3 regions of the Janthinobacterium sp. SUN137 genome follow, and region 3 is predicted to be linked to each of the others. Evidence: predicted binding sites of a transcription regulator. Region 3 holds the regulator's gene; each other region holds the start of a gene.

Region 1 (6,668 bases), on a different contig from region 3:
GGGTCAGCATTGCATCACGAATGAGAATGATTTTCATTTTCACACAATTTCACGACGATGTAAATTATCAAAAGCATCATCCTGGCCTGGCGCGGGCATTTTGCGCAACAGTGCCAATGCTTCATCATTTGCGAATGATTCTCGTTTGCGTTAAAATGTCAGCCTTCCTTCTTCCCCGCCATGCCTGACGCCTCTGCATGGCGGCGCCATCGAAAGCCGCCATGACGACCTCCTCCCTTCCACAACCCCAGTTGCGCGCCAGCGCCGACGAGGCGCCGGAGACCCGCCAACAGCAACACCAGCCTGCCGCCAACCCGCCGCAACGGCGCTGGCACTGGAGCTGGAAGCAGGTGTGGTTTCAATTGCACTGGTTCATCGGCATCACGGCCGGCACGGTGCTGGTGATCATCGGCCTGAGCGGCGCTACCCTGGCGTTCAAGGATGAATTGCTCGATGTCATGAACCCCGGCGTGCGCCATGTCGCCGTGGAGACGCGCGCGCCGCTGACGCCTGGCCAGCTGAGCAACATTGCCGCTGACGAACATGGCCAGCGCGTCGCCTCCATCACCATGTATGCCGAAGCGGGCGCGGCGCCACGCGTCTTCTTCGCGCCGAAGAATGGCCAGCGGCGCGGCGAGTCCATTTATGTCCACCCCTACACGGGCGCCACCCAGCCGGCACTGACGGGGGCGGGCTTTTTCGAGTGGACGGAATCGCTGCACCGCTGGCTGCTGCTGCCCCGCGATCCGGGCCGGCAAGTGGCGGGCGCGCTGGCCCTGTGCCTGCTGGGACTGGCCCTGTCCGGCCTGTATCTGCGCTGGCCCCGCCGTCCGCTGGACTGGCGCACCTGGCTGACCTTCGACCCTGCATTAAAAGGCCGCTCCTTCCTGTGGAACCTGCACGCCGTGGCCGGCACGTGGTGCCTGGTGGTCTACGTGGCGCTGACCCTGACGGGCATTTACTGGAGCTATGACGTGGTGCGCGACAATATCGACGCCTGGGCCGGCAAGCCGCCCCGCGTGGCGCAAGCGCCGGGCAAGCAAGGCCAGCCCAGGGAAAAGAAAGAAGCGCCGGCCGTCGACCTCGGTCCGGCCTGGAGCAGCTTCCAGCAGCACGCGGCCGGCTGGACCCTGGCCAGCGTGCGCCTGCCGACACGCGCCGGCGAAGCCGTGCAATTCACGTGGCTGGCCAGCGACGCGCCGCACGAGCGGGCGCGCAGCCGCATGAGCATTGCAGCGGCCGACGGCGCAGTGACGGAAAACGAACCGTACAGCCAGCAAGCGCTGGGTGCGCGACTCGTCAACATCATTTATCCGCTGCACATGGGCACGTATTTTGGCTTGCCGGGCCGCATCATCGTCACCCTGGCCAGCCTGGGCCTGCCCCTGTTCGCCATCACGGGCTGGATGCTGTACCTGGGCCGCCGCAAGGCGAAACGCGCCGTGCAGGCGCAGCGCGCCATGCTGGGCGCCGGCGCGCCGGGTAAGACGGACACGGGCTTGCCCACCCTGGTGGCCTACGCCAGCCAGTCAGGGCAGGCCGAGCGCCTGGCCCTGGAAAGCGCGCGCGCCCTGCAGCAGGCGGGCGTGGCCGTCGACGTGCAATCGCTGGACCAGTTCGATCCCGCGCAATTGCGCCAGTACGAACGGGCCCTGATCGTCGCCAGCACCTTTGGCGAAGGCGAGGCGCCGGACGGCACGCGCCGCTTCGCGCGCCTGCTGCAGCAAACCTCCGGCACGCCGCTGGCGGGCCTGGAATTCGGCATGCTGGCCCTGGGCGACCGCCATTACAGCGCCTTCTGCGGCTTTGGCCATGCGCTGGCGCAACAATTGCAAACGCTGGGCGCCACGCCCCTGTTCCCCCTGATCGAAGTGGACAAGCACGACCCCGCCGCCCTGGCCGACTGGTCCACAGCGCTGGCCCGCTGCAGCGGCAGCGCCATCGACGCCATCGGCGTGCAGGAAGAAGCGTCATATGCCGAGTGGCGCCTGGCGCGCCGCGTGCTGCTCAACCCGGGCAGCCAGAGCGGCGAACTGCATGAAATCACCTTGACGGGCCCGGCCGGCGCCAGCTGGGAAGCGGGCGCGCTGGCGGAAATCATTCCCTGCAATGCAGACGGCAGCGATGGTGATGCCAGCAATGCCCATCACGCGCCGCGCAGCTACTCGATCGCCTCGCTGCCGTCCGATGGCGAACTGCAGTTGCTGGTACGCCAGGAACGCCATGCGGGCGAGGAAAATCAAGGCCATGGCCTCGGCTCCGGCTGGCTGACCCGCTTCGCCCCGCTGGACGCCACCATCCGCCTGCGCCTGCAAGCCAATCCGGCCTTCGCCCCCGCCCTGGTCGACGTGCCCTGCATTTATATCGGCAACGGTTCCGGCCTGGCCGGCCTGCGCTCGCACTTGCGCGCGCGCCAGCGGGCGGGACTGGCCCGCAACTGGCTGCTGTTCGGCGAGCGCCAGCAAGCTTTTGACAGCGTCTGCGGCACAGAGTTGCAAGGCTGGCTGGGCGCTGGCCACCTGGCGCGCCTGGACCGCGTCTTTTCGCGCGATGGCGCCGATGCCGGCAAGCGTGAATACGTGCAAGACCGCCTGCGCGCCAACGCCGGGACGCTGCGCGACTGGCTGGCGCAAGGGGCCATCGTCTACGTGTGCGGCAGCCTGCAAGGCATGGCGGCAGGAATCGATGCTGTGCTGCAAGAATTGCTGGGCCAGGAGGGACTCGACGCCTTGCTGGCGGCCGGACGCTACCGCCGCGACGTGTATTGACCTGGCTCAAGCCATCGCCGGCGCCGCCCGGCTATGTGGGCCGGCGCACGGTCGGCGCCAATCATCGGACTACAGTGAGGGCATGGCGGCAGGGCGATAAACCCGCGCCGCCCCACTCACTGTCTGCGAGGCTTCCCATGAAAAACCCCTGGATGAGCATGTACCTGAGCGCCGCCAACCGCATCGCCAACACGGCGCGCGGCCATGCGACGGCCGCCGTCAAGCGCGAAGCGGCGAAAAATACGCGGCAATTGACGCAAGTGTGGTTCGATTCCTTCCTGCCCCCGACAGGCAAGCCGCGGCGCAGCCGCAAGGCGAAATAAGCTCCTGGCAACGGGCGAACTGGTGCGGTGCATCACAGCAATAAATTGAAGTTTCAATCAGATGAACTAAACTGCAAGCATGGTAGTACATAAGGAAGTGACCGGCAGGCGCCGCATCCCCGCGCCGCCGCCGGGACACCGGGAGACGACCATGTTGACGCTCAAAGTGCTGGCTTGCCTTGCCCTGTCGGCCTTGCTGCTCGTACCCCTCGTGCTGCGCGACGCGATGCAGACGTCCGCCGGGCAGCAGTTGCAGGTGCCGAATGTTGATGCGCAAGGCATGTGGGCCCACTGGCCCAAGCAATAGCAATACGCGCGGCTGAGAAAACACCGCTGACTGCGTTGCTTTGACTTGCCGTACTCGCGTACTGTCTGCGTCAAAGACGCCTTGCCAGCGGCGTTTTTCAGCGGCGCTCGGTAGTGGATTGCATCGTTAAAACCGCTTTGTTTTGCGGATGGGGATTTGTTCTCTCCTCCCATTTATTTTTGCCTTGATTTGCTCCCCCTCTTCGCAGTACTTTTGATCCAGATCATGGATTTCCACCTTTGCTGCGCCCAAACTGGAACAGTCCGCTTCGCACCGTGACGGACTTAACCTGGAGCATCAGCATGGGTAAATCGGATTGGAAGGATGAGATGGCGCTGGGCGTTCCCGTCATCGACGAGGCGCATGAGGCGCTGTTTCAGGAACTGGCGCGGCTGCAGCAGTTGGGCGACCAGCATTTCAGCATGGCGTTTCGCGAGCTGATCGCGGCCGTCGAACGCGATTTCCGCGAGGAAGAGGATTTGATGGAGCAGATCGCCTTTCCCTCGCTGGCCAACCACCGCGAACAGCATGCGCGCGTGCTCAGCGGTCTGCACCATGCCTGGGCCGCCGTCGATGAAGGCGACCTGGAACAGGGGCGCCATGCGCTGTCGCTGTTGCCGCAATGGCTGATCTTTCACCAGGCCACGATGGACCTGGCCCTGGCGGCGGCGCTGGAGCTGGTGCAGCGCCAGCCTAGCTAGCTTCTACAGCAGCAGCACCGTGGCTTGCTCGGGCAAGACGACGCGGTAGTGGCCCGGGTATTTGTCTTCGCCATCGAAAATCTTGCAAAACACGGGCTGGTTGATGTCGTTGACGGCGGCCTCGTTCATGGGCAGGGTGGCGATCAGCTGCTCGCCTTCGACCAGTTGCAGCGCGCTGCCCCGCTCGGCAGCGCAAAACGCCAGCGATTGCACGTCGCTGGCGAACGGCCGCTTGTACCACGGCGTAATGGCCCGCACGGCGCGCCGGGCGTCCTGCAAGACCTGCCCCACGCGCTTGACGTTCCAGGCATCGCGCGCCACGGACGGCTGGAGCACGATATTCGCCGTCAACTCGCCCCTGCTCTTATTCACCAGGAAAGTACCGTCCTGCGCGGCGATGTCTTCGTTGAGCGGCACGACGAACACGCCGCCGTCGGACACCTTGATCGGCATGGGCGCGCCATTGCCTTGCAAGGCCACGCGCACGTCGTCGATGGTGGCGCTCAGCTTGGCCGGAATCAGGCGCAGGGCCATGACCACGCTGCCGCTCGACACTTGCCACACTTTCCGGGCCGTCAGATAACTGTCGCGGTAAGCCGTGAAGCGCACGCGCGGCGCCTTGGCGTCGCTGCTGGCGGTGACCGTCACCGTTTGCGATGGCAAGGTTTCCTCCGCGCCCGCCGGCGCCGCTGGCGCCACGGGCGTGGCTGGCGCAGGGGGTGGCTGCACGAGCGGTGGCGGCACGAGCGGCGGTGGCGCGACGGCGGCGGGCGGCACGCTGGCGCTCTGCAGCGGCGCGGGGATAGCCGGCGGCGCGTGCTCCTGGGCCTGGCCCAGCGACACGACACACAACCATCCGGCACAAGCGATCCATGTACGCATGCATTTCTTTCAATGAGGAAAATATTTTATCAGCGCCTGCATTATCGCAGAAGGCCAGCCCATGCGCCGCCCTTGGCCTGGTCGCACTCTTTTGGTGCGCACGCTTGATTATTTAACAAATACAACTTATATTGATAATGATTCTTATTCACATAAGTGGAGGGAATCGCGCGCCCTTCTTTTCCACTGCCCGCACGCGCCGGGCCTTGCGGTGGAACTGCTATCCAAGCCAGACCACGGGCCAGCGTCACGCCATCCCCCAGCTACTGCGCACCTCGCCAGACGAGATAGGAAAACACACAACTACAATATGCCAGGAAAATGATGCAATCAACGACAGTCTTCCCTCCTTCGCGCCAGCCCGCCTTGCGCCCCCTCCCCCGCCTGTTACACGTCGCCCTGCTGAGCCTAGCCGCCGGCACAGTCTTGCCGGCCCAGGCCGCCGGCGCCGCCGCGGCCGACGTCACCATGCCGGCCGTCACCGTGCTGGGCCAGTCGATGGCCGGCACGGAAGGCACGCAGTCGTACACGACAGGCGAAGCGCGCAGCGCCACGCGCATGGACCTGTCCCTGCGCGAAACGCCGCAATCGGTCAGCGTCATCACGCGCCAGTTGCTCGACGACCTGGGCGCCGTGCGCCTGGACCAGGCGCTGGCGCAGACGACGGGCATCCAGGTTGGCCAGAATGACACGGAGCGCACGACCTTTTATGCGCGCGGCTTCGGCATCAACAATATCCAGATCGACGGCATGGCGCGCGGTGGCAATGCGCCGCTGCAAGACACGATTTTGTACGACCGCATCGAGGTCGTGCGCGGCGCCACCGGTCTGATGGGCGGCAAGGGCGACCCGTCGGCCACCATCAACATGATACGCAAGCGGCCGACGAAGGAATTCCAGGCCAGCGCCGGCCTCATCATGGGCCGCTGGGATGATCAGCGCGTCGAGGCCGACCTGTCCACGCCGCTGAACGCGCAGGGCAGCGTGCGCGCGCGCACGGCCCTGGCCTGGCAAAAACGCGACTCCTACCTGGACATGTATCACGAACGCAAGACGGTCGGCATGCTCATCGTCGAGGCGGACCTGCGTCCCGGCACCCTGCTGACGGCGGGCGTCGACTTCCAGGACAACCAGCCCACGGGCGCCACCTGGGGCGCCGTGCCCTACTGGAACGCGGACGGCAGCCTGGCGAATTTGCCGCGCAACACCAGCTGGACGGCGCCATGGAGCACCTGGGCCGAAAAGCAGCACACGGTGTTCACCTCGGTGGACCAGCGCCTGCCGGGCAACTGGAATCTGCACCTCGGCTATGCGCGCACGGAAAGCACGAACCGCACCACCGTTCTGTATGCGGGCAAAGGTTATCCCGATCCCGCCACGGGTAAAGGCATGGAACTGTGGACGGGCGCCCGGGGTGCGGGAGAAAGGAACAGCGACAATTTCGACGTCTACGCCAGCGGACCATTTACCTTGCTGGGACGCAAGCACACGGCCATCATCGGCTGGAATGGCAATAACGGCCAGGATCGCTCCCCCGGCGGCAAGGCGAAAATCGACTATGAACCTTTGGTCCCCGATTACCGCAGCTGGACGGGCAACATCCCCCGCCCCGTGTTCACCCCGGATGGCTCGCACACGGAAAGCGTGACGCGCCTGGCGGGCGGCTATGTGGCCACGCGTTTGAGCC
Region 2 (6,668 bases), on a different contig from region 3:
GCGGCAAATGGAGGAAGACTTGCGCATGGCCAAGGAAAAAGCGGAGCTGGCGGCCGCCACGCGGGCCAGCTTCGTCGCCAACATGAGCCATGAAATCCGCACGCCGATGAATTCCATCCTCGGTTTTACCGATGTGCTGCTCGACTCGCCGCTGGCGCCCGAGCAGCGGCGCCACCTCGATACCGTACGCCAGTCCGGCCGCTCGCTGTTGCGCCTGCTCAACGAAGTGCTCGATACTGCCAAGCTGGACAAGGGCGCCGTGGCGCTGGAATTGCGCGACTACAGCCTGCTGGCGCTGGTCGACGAACTGGCGTCCACGTATGGCATCCATGCGCGCGCCAAGGGCTTGCGCATGGAGGTGCAGTACGACCCGCAACTGCCGGCCATGCTGCATGGCGACGAATTGCGCATGCGGCAAGTGCTGGGCAACCTGCTCGACAACGCCATCAAGTTCACGCCCGGCGGCGTCGTCAGCCTGGCGGCGCGCCGCGACGATGGCCAGCTGCACCTGCTGGTGCAGGACAGCGGCATCGGTATCCCCGCGGAACGTCGCGACGCCATTTTTGACCCGTTCGTGCAAGCGGACGCCTCGACCACGCGGCGCTTCGGCGGCACGGGCCTGGGCACCACCATCAGCCGGCAGCTGGTGACCCTGATGCAGGGGCGCATCTGGGCCGATGCCGCCTTGCCGCACGGCAGCGTGTTCCACGTCATGCTGCCCTTGCTGCCAGCGCGCCAGGCGGCGCTGCCCGCCAGCGAACGGCGCAGCGTGCGCCTGCCGCCCCTGCGCGTGCTGGCCGCCGACGACGTGCCGCAAAACCTGGAACTGCTGAGCTTACTGCTGGGCAAGCGTGGCCACACGGTGGTCACGGCCGGCGATGGCGCGCAAGCCTTGCAACTGGCGCAGCAGGATGACTTCGACGTGCTGCTGCTGGACTTGCAAATGCCGCACATGGATGGCCTGGCCGCCACGCAAGCCATCCGTGCCGCCGCCCTGCGCGACGGACGCCCGCGCGTGCCCGTGATCGCCATGACGGCCAGCGTGCTCGAGGCGCACCGCAAGGCGGCGCGGGCAGCCGGCATGGACGGTTTTGCCACCAAGCCCGTCGAATGGCAGGCGCTGGCGCAGGAAATCGCGCGCGTGCTGGGCCTGGCGGCGGACCCGGCCGACGATAGCCACGCGCCGCCCCCCGCAGGCGGACGGGTGCTGCACCATGCGGGCGCCCTGCAGCGCTGGGCCGGCAACGACAGCGCCTACCGCGCGGCGCTGGCCCGTTTCGGACGCGAGCATCCGCGCCTGCCGCCCGCCCTGCTGGCCGCCATCGAAGCGCGCGACCACGCGGCGCTCTTGTCGCACAGCCACCAACTGCGCGGCGTGGCCGCCAACCTGGGACTGGAGCAACTGGCCGCCAGCCTGGCGGCGCTGGAGCAATGCTGCGCCGGTCCCGGTCCCGGTACCGCCACGGCGCAGCAGCTCGACGAAATCCTGGGCACCCTGCTGACGCAATGGCCGGCGGCAACGGCCGCCATCGCCCGGCTGGCGCCGCCTGCCTTGCCGGCGGCTACGGCGGCGGCCATCGACGCGCCCGCCGTCCGGCAAGCGGCCACTGCCCTGTTAAGCGCCTTGCGGCGCGGCGAACTCGATGACACGGCGCAAGCACAGTTGCAGCACGCCATGGGCGCGCAAGCGGACGCGCTAGCGCCGCTGCTGCATGCCATCGACGACTTTGATTTCCCCAAAGCACAGTCGCTGCTGCACGACTTGCTGCACACCTACGCCCCGGAGTCCCCATGAATGCACCAGCCAGGCCCGTGATTCTCATCGTCGACGATGAGGCGGCCAATTTGCAATTGCTGCGCCAGATCTTGCAGAACGACTATGCGCTGCTGTTCGCCAAGGATGGCGCGCGGGCGCTGGCACTGGCGCAGCAGGAGCGCCCGGCCCTGATCCTGCTCGACGTGATGATGCCCGGCATGAGCGGCCACGACGCCTGCCGCCAGTTGAAGGCCACGCCGCTGACGGCCGCCATCCCCGTCATTTTCGTCACGGCACTGAACGACATGCGCGACGAACTGAGCGGCTTTGAAGCGGGTGCCGTCGATTACATCACCAAGCCGCTCAGCCCCGCCATCGTGCGCGCCCGCGTGCGCACGCACCTGTCGCTGGTGCGCATCGATGAATTGAAGGAAACGCGGCTGCAGATCGTCCAGCGCCTGGGCCTGGCGGCCGAATACAAGGACAATGAAACAGGCTTGCACGTGATCCGCATGAGCCATTACGCGCGCCTGCTGGGCGTGGCCGCCGGCATGGACGAGGCCGCCGCGGACGACCTGCTGCACGCGGCGCCCATGCACGACGTGGGCAAGATCGGCATCCCCGACCGCATCCTGCAAAAGCCGGGCAAGCTCGACGCGGACGAATGGACCATCATGCAGACGCACGCGCGCATCGGCGGCGACATCATCGGCGAACATGCGGAAGGCGGCATGCTGGCGCTGGCGCGCGCCATCGCCGTGTCGCACCATGAAAAATGGGATGGCAGCGGTTACCCGAACGGCTTGGCAGGCGAAGCGATCCCGCTGGCGGGGCGCATCGTCGCCGTGGCCGACGTGTTCGACGCGCTGACCTCGGTGCGCCCGTACAAGCGCGCGTGGTCGGTGTCGGACGCCGTGGGCTATCTGCAGGCGCAACAGGGCAGCCATTTCGATGCGCGGCTGGTCGACCTGTTTGTCGGGGAATTGCCCGCCATCGACGCCATCCGGCTGCGCTGGGCAGAGAAAGCGGAACACCACGCGTCCGCTTGAAGAGTGAACTCCCGCCACGGCCAGCGTTGTTGCGTCACACAAGCAAGTGCCGGACAGATGGCGCCGGCGCCGATGCAGACCACTGGAGGGGCCAGGAGTTCAATGCCATTATGGCTGGCGGCGGGGCAGGCATTTTGATGCACATCAAACAGCTTGCACTTTCCTGGCTGCGCACTTGCAGATGGCCCTGGCCTCTCTTTTTTTGACTTACATCAAGCCCAGCATAAGAAAAACCCCGGCCAGCACGGCAATGCTGGACTTGCCCGTGTTGCCGTTCTAGCCTTGTTGCCATCCTGACTACCGAGTGACAACATGGCTTACAAATCCATCCTCGTCCACGCCGACCTGTCGCGCCATGCGCCGCAGCGCATCGCCATCGCGGCGCGGCTGGCGCACGCGCACCAGGCGCACCTGATCGGCGCCGCCATGACGGGCATGTCGCGCTTTACCCTGGAAAACAACCGCGGCATGCGCGGCGGTGCCGTGGCGGCGCAGATTTCAGCCTTGCATGGGCAGGCGGAACAGGCGCTCGACCAGTTCGAGACGCTGGCGCGCCAGGCCGGCGCCGCCTCGCTCGAGCGGCGCCTGATCGAAGACGACGAGGATGGCGGCATGGCCGTCAGCGCCCGCTACAGCGATCTGACGGTGCTGAGCCAGCACGACGACAGCGAAGCCTTGCCCGGCGCCATGAGCGACCTGGTGCCCTACGTGATGCTGAACGCGGCCCGTCCCGTGCTGATCGTGCCGCGCAGCGGCCAGTTCGCACAAGTGGACAACACGGTCGTGGTGGCCTGGGATGGCAGCATGGAAGCGACGCGCGCCATCGGCCACGCCTTGCCCCTCTTGCGCGCGGCGCGCCTGGTGGTGCTGGCCCTGCTGCACCCGCCGGTCGGCCACGCGCAGCCGGCGCGCCATCCGGGCGCCGACATCGCCGCCTACCTGAGCCGCCATGGCGTGCCCGTGGAAGTGCGCCCGGCCGTCGCCACGGGCGACATCGGCGCGGCGCTGCTGGCCATGGCCGCCGAAGTGCATGCGGACTTGCTGGTGATGGGCGGCTACGGCCACGCGCGCTTCCGCGAAATCCTGCTGGGCGGCGTGACGGAAACCGTGCTGCGCCAGATGACCTTGCCGGTGCTGATGGCGCACTGACACCAAGCGCGCTCCATGTCGTTGCACAATGGGTATACTTGCCTGTTTATCCATATCAAAGCAATGTACATGAACCAACAACTCCTCAATTGGGGCAATAGCCTGGTGCCGTTCGGCGGCGAACTGCTGTGGACCGCCCTGCCGTGGATGCTGCTGTGCAGCGCGGCCGGCTTCGTGCTGGCGCTCGGCATCTGCTACCAGCTGGCCAGAAAATGCCTGCTGGTGCGCCGTCCCCGCGCCTGGCATGTGGCCGCCAAGCTCAGCTATGTACTGATCCTGCTCGCGCTGCCGCTCCTCGGTGCCGGGTTTGGCGCCGTGCACAGCGTGCACCGCGTGGTCAACCAGGCCCTCGAGCGCGACTTGCAGCCCGTGGTCGAGGCGCAGATGCCGGCGCTGCGCGTCTACCTGGAACAGCAGGTCAAGCTGATCGCCCCGGGCCAGCCCATCAGCGTGCGCAGCCTGCTCGAACCGTTCGTGCAAGGCATGTATTACCAGCCCACGTCCGGCAGCTACTGGGAACGCAGCAAGGCGCGCTGGATCAATGAATTCATTCTGCGCCGCGGCAGCGTGCTGCTGACGCAGGTGCTGCAGGAACAGCTGATCGCCAGGGTCGGCCTGCTCGGCGAAGCGCTCAAGGGCGCCAACTTCCGTGGCCAGGCAACGGGCGAGCTGGCCGCGCTGGGCACCGACCTGGCCGTGCGCCTGACCACCGACGTGGCCCGCCATGCCGACTTCAGCAAACTCGACAAGTCAGTGCCGATGATTTTCATCGACGCCATCAAACGGCAAGCCGGCGCCTATTTCAATTCGCTCAAGATCACGCTGGGCCTGTTCGCGCTGGCGGCGCTGCTGCTGGTATGGGGCGAGATCATGCTGTACCGCCATTACTACCTGCGCCGCCATCCGCCCGCCGCGGCCCTGCCCGTGCCGCCCATGTAAAAAAAGCCGCGCCTCCTTGCGGATGGCGCGGCTTTCAGGCGGCAGCTAAACCCTTAGGCTTTGCGCTGCGCCACGGCGTCGACGACGCACAGGGCCGTCATGTTGACGATGCGGCGCACGGTGGCCGATGGCGTCAGGATGTGCACTGGCTTGGCGCAACCGAGCAGGATCGGACCGACGGCGATACCGTTGCCGGCCGCCGTCTTCACCAGGTTGTAGGCGATGTTGGCCGATTCGATGTTCGGCATGACGAGCAGGTTGGCGTCGTTCTTCAGTGCCGAATTCGGCATGATTTTCTGGCGCAGCTTGCTGTCGAGGGCCGTATCGCCGTGCATTTCGCCGTCGATTTCCAGGTCCGGCGCGCGTTCCTTGATGATGGCCAGCGCGGCGCGCATCTTTTGCGCCGAGGCGCTGTCGCTGGAACCGAAGTTCGAGTGCGACAGCAAGGCCGCGCGCGGCGACAGGCCGAAACGGGTCATCTCTTCGGCGGCCATGATGGTGATCTCGGCCAACTGGTCGGCGTCCGGGTTTTCATTGACGTGCGTGTCGACCATCACCAGCTGGCGTTCCGGCATGATCAGCACGTTCATGGCGGCATAGACATTGCTGCCGGCGCGCTTGCCCAGCACCTGGTCGATGTATTTCAGGTGCAGCTGGGTGGTGCCGAAGGTGCCGCAGATCATGCCGTCGGCGTCGCCCTTGTGGATCATCATCGAACCGATCAGGGTGTGACGGCGGCGCATTTCCAGTTTAGCGTATTCCTCGGTGACGCCTTTGCGGCTCGTCATGGCGTAGTACGTATTCCAGTAATCGCGATAGCGCTCGTCGAAGTCCGGGTTGATCACGTCGAAGTCGACGCCTTGCTTGAGGCGCAGGCCGAACTTCTGGATGCGCGCTTCGAGCACCGGTGGGCGGCCGACCAGGATGGGACGCGCCAGTTTTTCATCGACCACCACTTGCACGGCGCGCAGCACGCGCTCTTCTTCGCCTTCGGCGTAGACGATGCGTTTGAGTTCGGCCGGCGTGGACTTGGCCATCAGGAACAGCGGCTTCATGAAGGTGCCGCTGCGGTAGACGAATTGCTGCAGGCTGTCTGCGTACGCTTGCAAGTCCTTGATCGGACGCGTGGCGACGCCCGAATCCTCGGCCGCCTTGGCGACCGCCGGTGCGATCTTGATCAGCAAACGGGGATCGAACGGCATCGGGATCAGGTATTCAGGACCGAACGACAGGTTGCTGATGCCGTAGGTGGTGGCCACGATGTCCGACTGCTCGGCATGCGCCAGGTCGGCGATCGCGTGCACGACGGCGATTTCCATCTCGCGCGTGATGGTGGTGGCGCCACAATCGAGGGCGCCGCGGAAGATGTACGGGAAGCACAGCACGTTGTTGACCTGGTTCGGATAGTCCGAACGGCCCGTGGCGATGATGGCGTCGCTGCGCACGGCCTTGACTTCTTCCGGCAGGATTTCCGGATTCGGGTTGGCCAGCGCCAGGATCAGCGGGTTCGGCGCCATCTTGCGCACCATGTCTTGCTTCAGCACGCCGCCGGCGGACACGCCGAGGAAGATGTCGGCGTCCGGGATGATCTCGGCCAGGGTGCGCAGCGGCGTGTCTTGCGCGAAGCGTTCCTTGTCCGGGTCCATCAGTTCCGTGCGGCCCTTGTAGACGACGCCAGCCAGGTCGGTGACGTAGATGTTTTTCAGCGGGAAGCCCAGGTCGACGATCAGGTCCAGGCAGGCCAGCGCCGCGGCGCCAGCGCCCGACACGACCAG
Region 3 (6,668 bases):
ACGGCCGCAATGGGCAAATGCCACCGATGGGCGCTGCCCTGGGCTCCGAAAAGGATGTCGAGAACGTGGCCCATTATGTGCTGAGCCTGTCCGGCTCGACCTCGGATCCCGTCAAGTCCGTGCTGGGCAAGGCCAAGTTCGGCGCCTGCATGGCCTGTCATGGCGCCGATGCCAAGGGTAACCAGATGCTGGGCGCGCCAAACCTGACGGACAAGACCTGGCTGTACGGCGGCAGCGCCGACACCATCATGGAAACCGTACGCAAGGGACGCAGCAACACCATGCCGGCCTTCAGCGATTTCCTCGGCGAATCCAAGGTACACGTGCTGTCGGCGTATGTCTGGAGCCTGTCGAATCCGCAGGCACCCGCAAAGTAAAAATGGAACCTCAAGTCATCAAGATGTATGCGGCCCGCGAGCAAATCTACCCTCGCGAGGCCAAAGGACGCTACGCTACCTGGCGATGGGTATGCGTATGGCTTACCCAGCTCGCGTTCTACGGCTTGCCGTGGTTGACCTGGAATGGCAGGCAAGCCCTGCTGTTCGATTTGACCACGCGCAAGTTCTACATTTTCGGCGTCGTGCTGTGGCCCCAGGATTTCATCTATCTGGCGGCCCTGCTGATCATCTGTGCGTATTTGTTGTTCCTCGTCACGGCCATTGCCGGGCGGGTGTGGTGCGGGTTCTCTTGCCCGCAAACGGTATACACGGAAATTTTCCTGTGGGTCGAACGCCGCATCGAGGGCACGCGCAGCGCGCGCATGGCCCTCGACAAGCAGGGCCCCTCCGTGCGCAAGGCGTTCAAGAAGACGGCCAAGCACCTGGTATGGGGCGCCATCGCCCTGTGGACGGGCTTTACCTTTGTCGGCTACTTCACGCCGATCAAGGAATTGGCGCAGTCGGTGACCACGCTGAACTTCGGTCCCTGGGAATGGTTCTGGGTCTTGTTCTACAGCCTGGCAACCTACGGCAACGCGGGCTGGCTGCGCGAGCAGGTGTGCAAATACATGTGCCCCTACGCGCGCTTCCAGAGCGCCATGTTCGACCAGGACACTTTGATCATCACCTACGATGCCAAGCGCGGCGAACCACGTGGCGCCATGAGCAAGAAGGCCGGCAACAACGACAAGCTGGGCGATTGCATCGACTGTACCCTGTGCGTGCAGGTGTGTCCGACCGGCATCGATATCCGTAACGGCCTGCAGTATGAATGCATCGGTTGCGCCGCTTGCGTCGATGCCTGCAACAGCGTGATGGACAAGGTCGACCGGCCACGGGGACTGGTACGCTACAGTACCGACCATGCGATGGAAAACAACTTCAATTCGAAGCAGATACGCCAGCGCGCCATGCGCCCGCGCGTCTTGATCTACACTTCCATCCTGGCCCTGATCATCATCGCCGTGTGTACTTCGCTGGCCCTGCGCACGCCCCTGAAAATGGACGTGATCCGCGACCGCGGTTCCATGGGACGCGAAGTGGAAGACGGCATGATCGAAAACGTCTACCGCCTGCAGATCATGAACACATCGGAGCAAAGCCAGCATTTCAAAATCAGCGCTTCCGGCTTGCCGGGCCTGACCTTGCTGACGCGCGAAGAAGTGACCTTGCAGCCGACGGAAACGCTGGGTTGGCCGATCCGCCTGCGCGTGCCGCACGGCGTGGGAGAGAAGGGCTCGAACAAGATTGCGATCGAATTGCAATCGCTGGACGACCCATCGCTGCATGTGCGTGAAAGCGCGGTATTCATCGTGCCACGTTAACAAGGAAAGGCGGACGGGGACCGGGTGCCCTCGCCGCCGCCACGAAGTTGCAGGAAGGCCGGTCCCCATGCGGGGACTGGCTGATTAAACAGGAGAAATATCATGTCCGACAGTCTGAAACTGCAAGCACCCGTTGCACCGTGGTACAAGCATCGCTGGCCATGGCTGCTGATGATCGGCCCCGGCCTGTCCGTGGTCGTCGGCAGCTTCATGGGCTATATCGCGTTTACGCAGCCCGATGCGCTGGTGGTGGGCGATTATTACAAGCAGGGCAAGGCGATCAACCAGGATTTGAAGCGCGACACGATCGCCAGCGACCTGGCGATGGATACGCGCCTGTCGTATGACGTGGCGCAAGCGCGCCTGACCGGTTCCGTGCACAGCTTCGGCAAGGCCTATCAGGCGCCTTTGCAGCTGCACCTAGCGCATGCGACCCTGCCGGAAAAGGATATCAAGGTGCTGGTACAGCCCGATGCGGCCGGCAATTTTTCCGTGGCGCTGCCGATGCTCGAGCGCAGCCGCTGGCAAGTGCTGGTGGAAAACGACAAACGCGAGTGGCGCCTGTCCGGCATCTGGACCTGGCCGCTGCAGCGCAGCATCGCGCTGCATGCGGACGAGGAACTGTAAGTCTTATTTGCAGACGTCCGTGCCGGCCGTAATCGCCTTCAGTTTCGCCGGCTGCAGGATTTCAATTTCCCGGTTCGAGACGCGCAGCCAGCCTTCCTTCTTGAACTTCGACAGCAGGCGGCTGACGCTCTCGATGGTCAGGCCCAGGTAGTTGCCGATTTCCTCGCGCGACATGCGCAGCTGGAAATTGCTGCCCGAATAGCCGCGCGCTTCATAGCGCGACGCCAGGTTGACGATGAAGGCGGCAAAGCGCTGCGTCGCCTGCATATTGCCCAGCAACAGCATGACGCTTTGCTCGCGCGTGATTTCCTGGCTCATCATGCGGTGGAAATGGCGCAGCAGGGTCGGCATATTGCCCAGCAATTGTTCCAGGCTGGAAAACGGGATTTCACACACTTCGCTGTCTTCCAGCGCCACCGCATTACAGTGGTGGCGGTCGGCGCTGATGGCGTCCATGCCCAGCAGTTCGCCCGCCATCTGGAAGCCCGTCACCTGCTCTTCGCCGCCCGGATTGATCTGGTACGTCTTGAAATGCCCCAGGCGGATCGCATACAGGTTCTGGAACGAGTCGCCGATACGGAACAGCGAGGCGCCGCGCACGATCTTGCGGCGGCGGCCTATGATCTGGTCCAGCCTGTCCATGTCGCCCACATCGAGGCCCATCGGCAGGCACAATTGATGCATGCTGCAGGTCGAGCATCGCGCACGCAACGCCTCCACGTTCACGGTGGGCAAGGTTGGAGTGAGTAGCGCTTCAGTCATGTCGGTACCTTTTAGAAAATGCAACAACAAGTTTACTGCATACAGCCGCATACAGGGTTGCCGTATGCCAATTTCACCGTAAATTCGGCGAATAAACGACGTCCAGCCTTTAATTATATGGCAACATCGTCAAAAGCCCATCCGGGACGGGCAATTTGCGCGGCACCGCTTGCCAAGCTGGGGCATTGATAGGAAAATTCCTGACAGCATTATCTGCCGCCTGTGCCGCCCGGTACTGAAAAGGAAATCATGAAGCCTCTCGGCATTAAAGCAAAAGTCGCGCTGGCCACCAGCCTGACCTCGATCGCCATGATCGCGCTGGTCACCATGATCCAGGTGCAGCACATGCGCGACGACTTCACCCGAGTACTGCTGAGCCAGCAATCGTCCCTGATCACCCGCACCGCTGCCGAGCTCGACGACAAGCTGGGCATGCTGCTGCAGATCGTCACCCTGACGGCCCGACAGCAGCCGCCGGAATTGATCGCCCGGCCCGCCCAATTGCGCGAATACTATTCGCGCCGCTCGATGCTGGTGCTGTTCGATGACGTGCTGGTGCTCGACGCGCATGGCGCCGTCGTGGCCGACATGCCGGAGGTAGCGGGGCGCGCCGGCATCAACGTCGCCGAGCGCGAGTATTTCCAGACCGTCCTGCGCACACGCCAGCCCATGATCACCGAACCGATGCTGGGCAAGTCGAGCGGCATGCCCATCGTGCAGATGGTGGCGCCCGTGCTGGCCGCCGATGGCCAGGTGGCCGGCGTGGTGATCGGCGTGCTGCGCCTGTACAAGGACAACCTGCTGGGCCGCCTGCGCTCGGAAAAGATCGGCAAGAACGGCTATTACTTCATCCTCACGCGCGGCGCCGTGCCGCGCTACGTGCTGCACCCCGATACCAGCCGCTTGCTGCAACCGCGCAAGCCGAACGCCAACCTGACGACGACCCAGCTGCTGAAGGAAGATGGCGAAGGCAGCATGGTCAGCACCAACAGCCGCGGCATCACGGCCGTCAACAGCTTCAAGCGCCTGAAATCCGTGAACTGGCTGCTGGCCGCCTCGCTCCCCGTCGAAGATGCCTTCGAACCGTTCGATGGCGTGCTGTACCGGCTGGTGCTGTGGAGCATCCTCGCCTCGCTGCTGGCCGCCTTTGTTCTGGGCTGGGTCACCGTGCGCCTGCTGTCGCCGCTGGTGCGCCTGCGCGACACCCTGCAAGCCCTGCGCACCAGCGGCAGCCGCTTCACGCCCGTGCCGGTGCAGCAGCGCGACGAGATCGGCGAACTGACGGAAGCGTTCAACGGCCTGATGAGCGAACGCGACCGCCTGCAGCAGGAACTCGAATCGCGCGCGGCGGAGCTGGAACAGGAACGCGACCGCGCTGAGGCGGCCAACCGCGCGAAGAGCGATTTCGTGGCCAACATGAGCCATGAAATCCGCACGCCCCTCAATGCCGTACTGGGCATGGTGTATTTGCTGGGCAATACCAGGCTCGACACGGAACAGCGCAAGTATCTGACCATGGTCAGAGTGGCGGGCCAGTCGCTGCTGGGCATCCTCAATGACGTGCTCGACTATTCGAAGATCGAGGCGCGGCGCATGGAGTTGTCGCCCGTCGAATTCGACCTCGATGAAGTCATGAATACCCTGGCCACGACGATGACGATGAATGCGGGCGAAAAGGAGCTGGAACTGGCCATCGCCGTCGAGCCCGACGTGCCGCGGCGCCTCGTGGGCGACGCCCAGCGCCTGCAGCAAATCCTCGTCAACCTGGCCGGCAACGCCATCAAGTTCACGGAGAGCGGCGAAGTGGTGGTGGCCGTCAGCCTGGCCGAGAACGAAAACGGCCGCGCCTGGCTGCGCTTCGAAGTGCGCGACACGGGCATCGGCATGACGGAACTGCAGCAACAGCAGCTGTTTGCCGCGTTTTCCCAGGGCGACCAGAGCATCACGCGGCGCTTCGGCGGCACGGGCCTGGGCCTGGCCATCAGCAAGCAGCTGATCCACATGATGGGCGGCGACATCGCCGTCGCCAGCAGCGAAGGCAAGGGCAGCCGCTTCTGGTTCAGCGTGCCCTTCGAAATGCTGGCGCAGCCGGCCGAAACGCGGCGCACGCCGGCGCTGGGCCAGCTGCGCCTGCTGGTGGCCGACGACAACCGCACCACGCGCGAACTGATCGTCAAGCTGATCGAGGCGTGGGGCTGGCTGGCCGACGAAGTGGACTCCGGCTTTGCCGCCATCGAGCTGTACCGCGAACGCCTGGCGCAGCAGCAACCGTACGACGTGGTGCTGGCCGACTGGCACATGCCCGTCATGGACGGTCTGGCCACGGCCAAGGCCATCCGCCAGGCGGCCAGCGGCCAGCGCCAGCCCATCGTGGTGATGGTCAACGCCTTCGCCCGCAACCACCTGGAAGAAATCTCCAGCGCGGCCGAGGCCGACGTCGTGCTGATGAAGCCGATCACGGGATCGAGCCTGTTCGACGCCCTGCACCAGGCGCTGATCGCCAAGGACGACGGCGGCGAGCAACGCATGCTGCACCAGCCGCTGGGCACGGAACTGGCCGGCGTGCATTTCCTGCTGGTGGAAGACAATCATTTGAACCAGGCCGTGGCGCGCGGCATCCTCGAACACATGGGCGCCACCCTGGACGTGGTGGGCGACGGCTTGCAAGCCGTGGAACGGCTGCGCACGGAAGCGCTGCGCTACGACATCGTGCTGATGGACATGCAGATGCCCGTCATGGACGGTTTCAGCGCCACCCACATCATCCGCACGGAACTGCGCTTGCACCTGCCCGTGATCGCCATGACGGCGGGCGTGCTGGCGTCCGAGCGCGAGCGCTGCATGACGGCCGGCATCAGCGATTTCATCGCCAAGCCCGTAGTGGTGGAAGAAATGATGGAAGTCATCCTGCGCCACCTGCCCAAGCGCCCGCAAGTACAGACGGCCGAGCCGGCACGCATCGCCGATGAAGAAGTGTTTTCCATGGCGCCGCTGATGCGCGTGATGGGACGCGATGCGAAGGGGCGCGGCGTGCTGCGGCGCATGGTAGAAGACGCGCTGAACAAGGGCATGACGCCCGTGCGCGACGCCGAAACGGCGTTGCAGGCGGGCCGCCACAGCGACGTGGCGCGCATCCTGCACAGCGTGCGCGGCTCCGTCGGCACCCTGGGCACGAAACGCCTGATCCGCGCCGCGTTCGCCACCGAGGAAGCCATCGATGCGGGCCGCCTGGACGAGGTGCCGGCGCTGCTGGCGCACACGGCGCAGGAACTGGAACAGGCGCTGGCGGCGGCGGCGGATTGGTTGTCGCGCCTGCAGGATTAAATCAGGCGGGCACGCCCAGAATCACGCTGGACGCCTTGAAGATGGCCGTCACGTTGCTGCCAAGCTCGATGCCCAGGTCGGTGCTGCTCTGGTTGGTGATGATGGCGGCAATCGTGCCGCCGCGCGGCAAGTCCAGCACCACTTCCGTGTTGACGGCGCCCGTCTGCACGCGCGTCACGACTCCGGCCAGCTG

The links. Region 3 encodes FNR, which switches genes on or off when oxygen is low (the NO sensors DNR and NnrR bind a similar motif). Its sites were predicted from a motif close to TTGATNNNNATCAA; they were not measured.
Region 1: a site for FNR is predicted at 3,612-3,625, ahead of O3298_RS16495 (bacteriohemerythrin). Genes of this name have one in related genera too.
Region 2: a site for FNR is predicted at 2,940-2,953, ahead of O3298_RS06675 (universal stress protein). Genes of this name have one in related genera too.

What each region holds. Positions count from the first base shown of each region.
Region 1 covers NZ_JAPWHZ010000003.1:346,844-353,511, forward strand. Annotated here, with positions in the region: gene O3298_RS16475 (sigma-70 family RNA polymerase sigma factor) at 1-10, opposite strand, end outside; gene O3298_RS16480 (sulfite reductase flavoprotein subunit alpha) at 222-2,768, shown strand; gene O3298_RS16485 (hypothetical protein) at 2,906-3,091, shown strand; gene O3298_RS16490 (hypothetical protein) at 3,243-3,398, shown strand; gene O3298_RS16495 (bacteriohemerythrin) at 3,701-4,099, shown strand; gene O3298_RS16500 (hypothetical protein) at 4,103-4,981, opposite strand; gene O3298_RS16505 (TonB-dependent siderophore receptor) at 5,306-6,668, shown strand, end outside.
Region 2 covers NZ_JAPWHZ010000001.1:1,466,446-1,473,113, forward strand. Annotated here, with positions in the region: gene O3298_RS06665 (MHYT domain-containing protein) at 1-1,795, shown strand, start outside; gene O3298_RS06670 (two-component system response regulator) at 1,792-2,805, shown strand; gene O3298_RS06675 (universal stress protein) at 3,118-3,954, shown strand; gene O3298_RS06680 (hypothetical protein) at 4,024-4,893, shown strand; gene O3298_RS06685 (NADP-dependent malic enzyme) at 4,947-6,668, opposite strand, start outside.
Region 3 covers NZ_JAPWHZ010000004.1:62,884-69,551, forward strand. Annotated here, with positions in the region: gene ccoP (cytochrome-c oxidase, cbb3-type subunit III) at 1-377, shown strand, start outside; gene ccoG (cytochrome c oxidase accessory protein CcoG) at 380-1,762, shown strand; gene O3298_RS20740 (FixH family protein) at 1,865-2,389, shown strand; gene fnr (fumarate/nitrate reduction transcriptional regulator Fnr) at 2,393-3,151, opposite strand; gene O3298_RS20750 (response regulator) at 3,401-6,475, shown strand; gene O3298_RS20755 (TOBE domain-containing protein) at 6,477-6,668, opposite strand, start outside.